One region of the Lysinibacillus sp. COL-1 genome, then DNA from elsewhere that is predicted to be linked to it. Evidence: riboswitches for the same ligand, from Rfam matches in the RefSeq annotation. Region 1 holds a riboswitch; each other region holds the start of a gene.
What was found. Region 1 has a riboswitch for cobalamin ahead of AC6BKE_RS06195 (FecCD family ABC transporter permease). Riboswitches for the same ligand answer to the same signal wherever they lie in the genome.
Positions count from the first base shown of each region.

Region 2: linked by a shared signal. The riboswitch ahead of AC6BKE_RS19150 (glutaredoxin family protein) and the one ahead of AC6BKE_RS06195 (FecCD family ABC transporter permease) in region 1 are both predicted to bind cobalamin.
Region 3: linked by a shared signal. The riboswitch ahead of AC6BKE_RS05370 (cobalamin adenosyltransferase family protein) and the one ahead of AC6BKE_RS06195 (FecCD family ABC transporter permease) in region 1 are both predicted to bind cobalamin.

Region 1 covers NZ_JCAWSJ010000003.1:373,126-375,396, reverse strand. The annotation lists gene AC6BKE_RS06200 (heme ABC transporter ATP-binding protein) at 1-286, opposite strand, end outside; gene AC6BKE_RS06195 (FecCD family ABC transporter permease) at 292-1,338, opposite strand; cobalamin riboswitch at 1,484-1,671, opposite strand; gene AC6BKE_RS06190 (YdhK family protein) at 1,984-2,271, shown strand, end outside.
Region 2 covers NZ_JCAWSJ010000004.1:2,179,022-2,181,292, forward strand. The annotation lists gene AC6BKE_RS19145 (hypothetical protein) at 29-685, shown strand; cobalamin riboswitch at 969-1,146, shown strand; gene AC6BKE_RS19150 (glutaredoxin family protein) at 1,261-1,485, shown strand; gene nrdI (class Ib ribonucleoside-diphosphate reductase assembly flavoprotein NrdI) at 1,482-1,841, shown strand; gene nrdE (class 1b ribonucleoside-diphosphate reductase subunit alpha) at 1,838-2,271, shown strand, end outside.
Region 3 covers NZ_JCAWSJ010000003.1:194,664-196,934, forward strand. The annotation lists gene AC6BKE_RS05360 (hypothetical protein) at 1-108, shown strand, start outside; gene AC6BKE_RS05365 (glutathione peroxidase) at 193-738, shown strand; cobalamin riboswitch at 838-1,037, shown strand; gene AC6BKE_RS05370 (cobalamin adenosyltransferase family protein) at 1,191-1,748, shown strand; gene AC6BKE_RS05375 (ABC transporter substrate-binding protein) at 1,732-2,271, shown strand, end outside.

The DNA.
Region 1 (2,271 bases):
AATCATGTACAGTGAAATCAAATAAAACAGGTGTATCTTGACTAACAACAGCTAAATTCTTCGCAATTGCTTTACTAGATTGCTTTAAAATATCATGCTCATTTAATAATACCGTCCCGCTTTCAGGTTTTAGAAGACGATACATATTTTTTAGCAATGTTGATTTGCCACTACCATTAGGGCCAATTAACCCAACAAACTGCTTTTTCTTTATTTGAATACTTACTTCATGTAGTATACGTTGATCGTTAATGGAGAATGATACTTGCTTTGCTTCTAATGTCATATAAGTTAATCTCCTTCACCGAAAGAATAATTATTGCGACGGAGTAGCCAAATGAAAAATGGACCTCCACAAAAGGCTGTAATAATACCAATTGGCATTTCCTGAGGAGCAATGATAATTCGAGCAAAGGCATCAGCCCACACTAAGAAAATCCCCCCTATTAAAGCACTAATCGGTATCACATATTTATAGTTAGATCCCACAATTAAACGTACTATATGAGGGATAATTAGACCTACAAAACCAATAGAGCCACTGACTGCCACCAGTACACCTGTTAACAGGGAGACAAGTAATATAAGCTGAATCCGAAATTGCTGAAGATTAACGCCTAACGTCACTGCCGCTTCTTCCCCAAGTAAAAGTAAATTTAAATTTCGATAGTGTAGCCAGAGAAGCCCAAATACGACGAAAAATATGGAAGCTGGAATGATAATATTATTCCATTTAGCTCCTGCTAGACTACCTAGCATCCAAAACATAACAGCTTTTAAAGCCCCCTCTTGCTTTGACATCATTAAAATAAAATTAGAAATGGCCGTTAAAATAAAGGAAACAGCCATACCTGCCAATAACAGACGAAAAATAGAAACCCGTCCCCCAACACGAGATAAGAAAAACACCAGTGCAATGGCAAGTAATGATCCTAGAAAGGCTGATATTGAAAGCGCGTAAATACCTAAAAATGAAAAGGCTCCTAAAATAATCACAGATGTCGCTCCGACGGCTGCCCCTGAAGAAATCCCTAAAATATACGGGTCAGCAATGGAATTTCGCACAAGTGCCTGAATGGCTGCCCCCGCAATGGCTAATCCAGCACCAACAATAGCAGCCAATAAAACACGAGGTGCTCTTATTTGCCAAATGATAATTTCCTGTGAGCGACTCCAATCCTGCTCTATGGCATTTTGTATAAAGGGGATTTTAGAAAGAATAACTTTCCATACATATAATGGTGTAACTGAAACTGAGCCAACCATTACAGCAAAGGTCATTGAAACAATTAATACCATAAAAAGTACGAAGGAAAATAACATAAATTTTTTATTCATCTGTTTCAAACTCCTACTGAATAGTGATGAATGAAGCAATAAAAAAAGGTATTCCATACGCAACGACGCATAGAAATACCCTAGAATAAACAAAGTCAGAAAAAATCCAGCTATTGTCCGTAATTGCTTGCATCCTCGTGGGCATTACAGGTATTACTAACTGGCAGGTCTCCTGGCTTCGATTCAACACCCTATAATTACCTTCCCATTCTTCCACAGTGGCAAATAATATTATAGGACTCCTCGTTACAGTTGCGGGACAGCGTCGGACTTACACCGACTTCCCTTTTAAGTGACATTATAAAATGGCACACCAATAGTATTTGAATTTATAAAATTGTGACGATTCTATCATACATTTTTATAGATTGTTAGTCTACATGGAATTTTATTTCTAAGGAAGAACAATATATAAGCTGTATCTTCGCAGTTTTGAGCACAATAGCTATTTGCTCGTTATAAATTGGCTATCTATTACTTAATAGTTTTGGCATGGGAGGATACTCCACCACATCTTAGCCATTTTTCCTATCACATACATCAATAACATTTCGCTCTCTTCATTCATGTCAAAAAGCAATTGACATCCATCATTTCTGCACATTTGTTTGCTACAGTAAGGGAAAATAGTGAGGAGGATATTACATGATATTTAAAAGAAAATGGTCTACTGGACTTCTAGCAGTAACGGCCTTCATTAGTTTAACAGCTTGTGCGGAGGAGCAAACGAAGCCTGCATCTACTTCCAATAACACTGCTGAAGAAATGGATCATTCTACGATGAACCACTCAAGCTCAGGTGAAGTACCATCCACATTAAAGAACGCGGATAATCCGAAGTTTTCTGTTGGAAGTAACGTGATTATTACGGATGGACATATGGACGGTATGAGAGGTGCCGAAGCAACAATAATAGGTGCCTATAACACAACT
Region 2 (2,271 bases), on a different contig from region 1:
TGAAGTGAATAATTAAATGGAATGCAAAATGAACAAATCTGAAGACATAATGGACAACATAGATATGAATCAAAAAGTTTTATATAGAAAATTGGATCATTTTGAAATGGAAAGAGGCTTGGTATTAGAAAGTTTAGACATTTTTCTAAGATGGAATCAACAAACACAATACCTTTCTGAAGACAAGCTTCAAAAGCTTTGGATGAAACTGGTAAGGAAGTATAAATTCTCTCTCGATGAATGGGAAAGAACTGCTGGTCATACAAATATCCATGCTTATCTAGTGAAGGAGCAAGGACATGGGTTACAAAAGTTGATGCGCTTTTACAAAGATCGCCACGGCATAAAATGGTTGGAAAATGCATTTCATTATGGAATGTCATTGCTCATTGAAGTTGGAAAAATGCCTGGATTAGAAATGTTTTTCCTAACAAATTTAATATGTTACAGATGGGAAAAGGATTATTTAGAGGATGCAGATGTTCAACAGTTTTTTTGTCATTCAATAAATGGTAAAGTGAAGGAGGTCTATGAAAGTTTCAGGGCTTTCGATCAAGAACAGAATCTGTTAACCGCAACTACTCTCTATAAACTTTTATCAAAATATAATCCTCATTTTCAAGTGAATTCGGCAGCAACGCCTGAATTTTATAAGGAATTGTCCTTATTTGTCGAAATCGAGTAATCCATACGTTCGACATGTCAAACAGTCTATTATTCTTTAGAATATAGGCTGTTTCTATGTGAAATACGCTAGTATATTTAATGCTCATAGATCCGTAGTAACAGAAAATCTCGTACATAGTTTAGATACACAATGAATTAAGATATAAATAATAGATGGAGAAATTCCTTCGAAAGTTATGATTAAAAATAATGAATAATCAAAAAATAAAGAAGTTTAGAATCTAGATTTACTTTTTATATGAAGGATGGTACACTTAAAACTATTGAACAACAACTATATATTGTGTTCGTTTTATATAGGTGCTACTATATGTAGTTTAAAAGGGAAGTTCGGTACAATTCCGACGCTGTCCCCGCAACTGTGAAGCTGACAATGATTACAACCACTGTGCATTCGCATGGGAAGGGAATCAGAGGATGAAGCAAAGCCAGGAGACCTGCCTCTATAAAACAATTAATCATTTCTTCGGGGATTAAGAAATGGGAACGTCAGTATTTTTGGTATGGTAACGTTTCCATTTAGCTATCTCTCTAGAGGAGATAGCTTTTTATTATATGAAAAGAGGGATTTCTATGAAACTTTATACGAAAACAATCTGTCCAAAATGCCTTTGGGTAAAATCTGAATTACAACGTGCAGGACTTGAGGCAGAAATCGTCAACATTGATCACGATGAACAAGCTAAACAAACAATAATCGATGCAGGTTTTTTAAGTGTGCCTGTTTTAGAAATGAATAATACATTTATAGGAGATGTTAAGGACATAGTTTCTCATATTGAGATGATTGTTCTATGATCGTTTACGCAAGTCGTACAGGAAATGTCCGGAATATTGTTTCCAAATTAAGGGCAGAGTCTGTTGAGCTCTCTGAGGAATTACAATTGAATAAGCCTTATCTTTTAATTACTTATACTGATGGCTTAGGTGATATCCCTGCAAAAGTGGAACGTTTTTTAGAAAAAAACAGAGATTTTTGTAAAGGTGTAGTTGCCAGTGGGAATAGTAACTTTGGGCACAACGTATTTGGGGCTGCTGGCGAGAAAATCGCTGCTACCTATCATGTACCCTTAGTAAGAAAATTAGATTTACGAGGCAATCAAACAGATTATGAAGCCATACAAACGTTTTATGAAACGAGGGTAATAAGATGAAAACCTATTTAAAGCTAAATAATGACGTACTGAATCGTTATAGTTCAACTGGGCTACTTGAATTAGAAAAGGATCGTGAAGCTACACGCCGCTACTTTTTAGAGTATGTCAACGTGCGTTTACGTTACTTTATTGATATTGAAGAAAAAATCCGTTATTTAGTTGATGAGGGCTACTACGAGAAAGCATTTATCGACATGTATGAAATGGAATTTATTAAGAAGCTGTACAAAAAAGCATATGATTATAATTTCCGCTTCCCATCCTTTATGAGTGCAAGTAAATTTTACGATAGCTATGCTATGAAAAGTCGTGATGGAGAAGAGATTTTAGAAAAATATGAGGACCGTATTGTCATTATCGCCTTGTATTTAGCACAAGGGAATACGGTGCTAGCAGAACGTTCTGTCGAAGCAATGATGGAAGCTTA
Region 3 (2,271 bases), 180 kb from region 1:
GACGAGACAAGTGACATAAAGTTATTAGACATTGCCCATCGTTTAATTAATGAAGAGCAGGACGTTAAATCTAAACAGAAGTATAAGTCAGCCATCCGTTCAACGTAACGAGATGGTGTTTTTTGTGCAAATTATTTGGTAAATTATTGAATAGTCAACTATAATAAATGAAAAAATAAAAGGGGTTAAGACATGAGCATTTATAATTATTTAGTACGAAAACCTAATGGTGAAATTTTATCCATGGAAACATATCGTGGAAAAACGATGCTAATTGTCAATACGGCGAATCAATGCCGATTTACATATCAATTTGATGACTTACAAAAAATGTATGATAAATATGGGAAAGATAATTTTGTCGTTCTAGGATTTCCTTGCGATCAATTTGGTCATCAAAATCCTGAAGATGGCGAGGAGACTACGCATCTTTGTAAAGTGAATTATGGCGTTACCTTCCCAATTTTTGAGCTTGTACAAGTAAATGGAGAGACTACCCACCCATTATTTAATTATTTAAAACATGAAGTGGATTTTCGAGAGTTTGGCAAGGCGAGCATGCAGGAAAAAATGCTTGCTGAGGCAATTGTTCAACTTGCCCCTAACTTTTTAGATGGTCGTAATATTCGCTGGAACTTTACAAAGTTTTTAGTAGATGCTAACGGCAAGACCGTTGCACGCTTTGAACCAACAGATTCACAACTTGATATTGAACAGGCAATTGAAACTATACTATAAAACAGTTTTGTTTATCTTATTCTTTAGAAATGGTGACGATCCATTCAAAGCACAGCTATTTTTTCCTATTAATATATGATAAACTGCTTTACAAGTGAATTATTCTTGCAGAATAAAGGTGCTAACAAGCATAATCGGGAATTCGGTGAAAAACCGAAGCTGTTTCCGCAACTGTAAGTACAGCTAGTATAAAGGTTTACCACTGTCTTAACAGAGATGGGAAGGTACTTTATCACACATTCGTTTTTTATGTAATGAACTGTACAAGCCAGGAGACCGACCTTTGTTTGAACGTATAAAAACTTCTCGGAAGCTAGGAGGATATACGGCAAATACATAGGCTATGTCATGTTAATTTGGCCATTATTATGTTATTTTCGTCGTTCCTTTGCGTAAAGGAGCGGCGTTTTTTTATGCAAGAATTTTCATAATGAAAAGTGGGGGGATCGCAAGTGAAAAAAGATGCACGTTATTCTTGTTATCCATTTATGCGTGAAAAAGCTTCGACGGTTGATTTTGAGATTCGAACAGACAGTCTGACTACGCATTTGGGAGTTGCTTTAGCTGCAGTTAAGAAAGAGGATGTACAAGCTGTTGTAGAAGATTTAATGATTATTTTACCTATGGCCTACCATGTCAATGGCTCGGTTCGTGGAAAACTAGCTGTAACAGAAGAGGATCTTGCTTGGTTAAGTGAGCGCTATGATTTTTATGTTCGTCATGTGAAGGAAGAGATACAAAACTTTGTCTTACCTCAAGGTACAGAGGCTGCCGCTGCTCTACATCTTTGCCGTAGTGAAGCAAAAAAATCATATCGTACATTACACAAAGTATCGGAAGAACGAGAGGTTCCAGCTATTCTTTTTGATTATTTAGGCCTATTAGCCAATGTGTGCTTCGTTATGGCTGTCTTTATGAATCAACAAGCAGGGATAGTTGAAATACCATTTATTAGTAAATCATATCCGATGAAAAAGAAAAAGGAGAATAATAATGAAGAAATTATTTAATGTTCAATGGCTAACAGTACTCTTCCTTGCAATGATTTTAGCAGGTTGTGGTACTTCAGTAGATACTAAAAATAAAGACGCTTCACAGGATACACAACAAACAGAGCAAACAAACTACAAAGTGACAGATGATCGCGGTGTAGAAATAGAGTTTAAAGAAGTACCAAAAACAGTTGTATCATTGCAACCAAGTAACACAGAAATTTTATTTGCTCTAGGTGTTGGTGATAAAATCGTAGGAGCAACTGAGTATGATACTTACCCAGAGGAAGCACAGAAAATTGAACGGGTTTCTGATTCTGTGAATTTTAACAGTGAACGAATCATAGCGTTGAAGCCAGATGTTGTTATAGCTTATACGATTGGTGATAAGGAAGCAATGAAACCACTTGAAGATGCTGGAATCAAAGTGTTTGTTATTCAATCAGCAGCTACATTCGATGATGTTTATGGTGACATCGAACAGATCGCAGCTGTAATGGGTGTTGCAGATAAAGGAAATGAAGTAAACGAAGAGATTAAA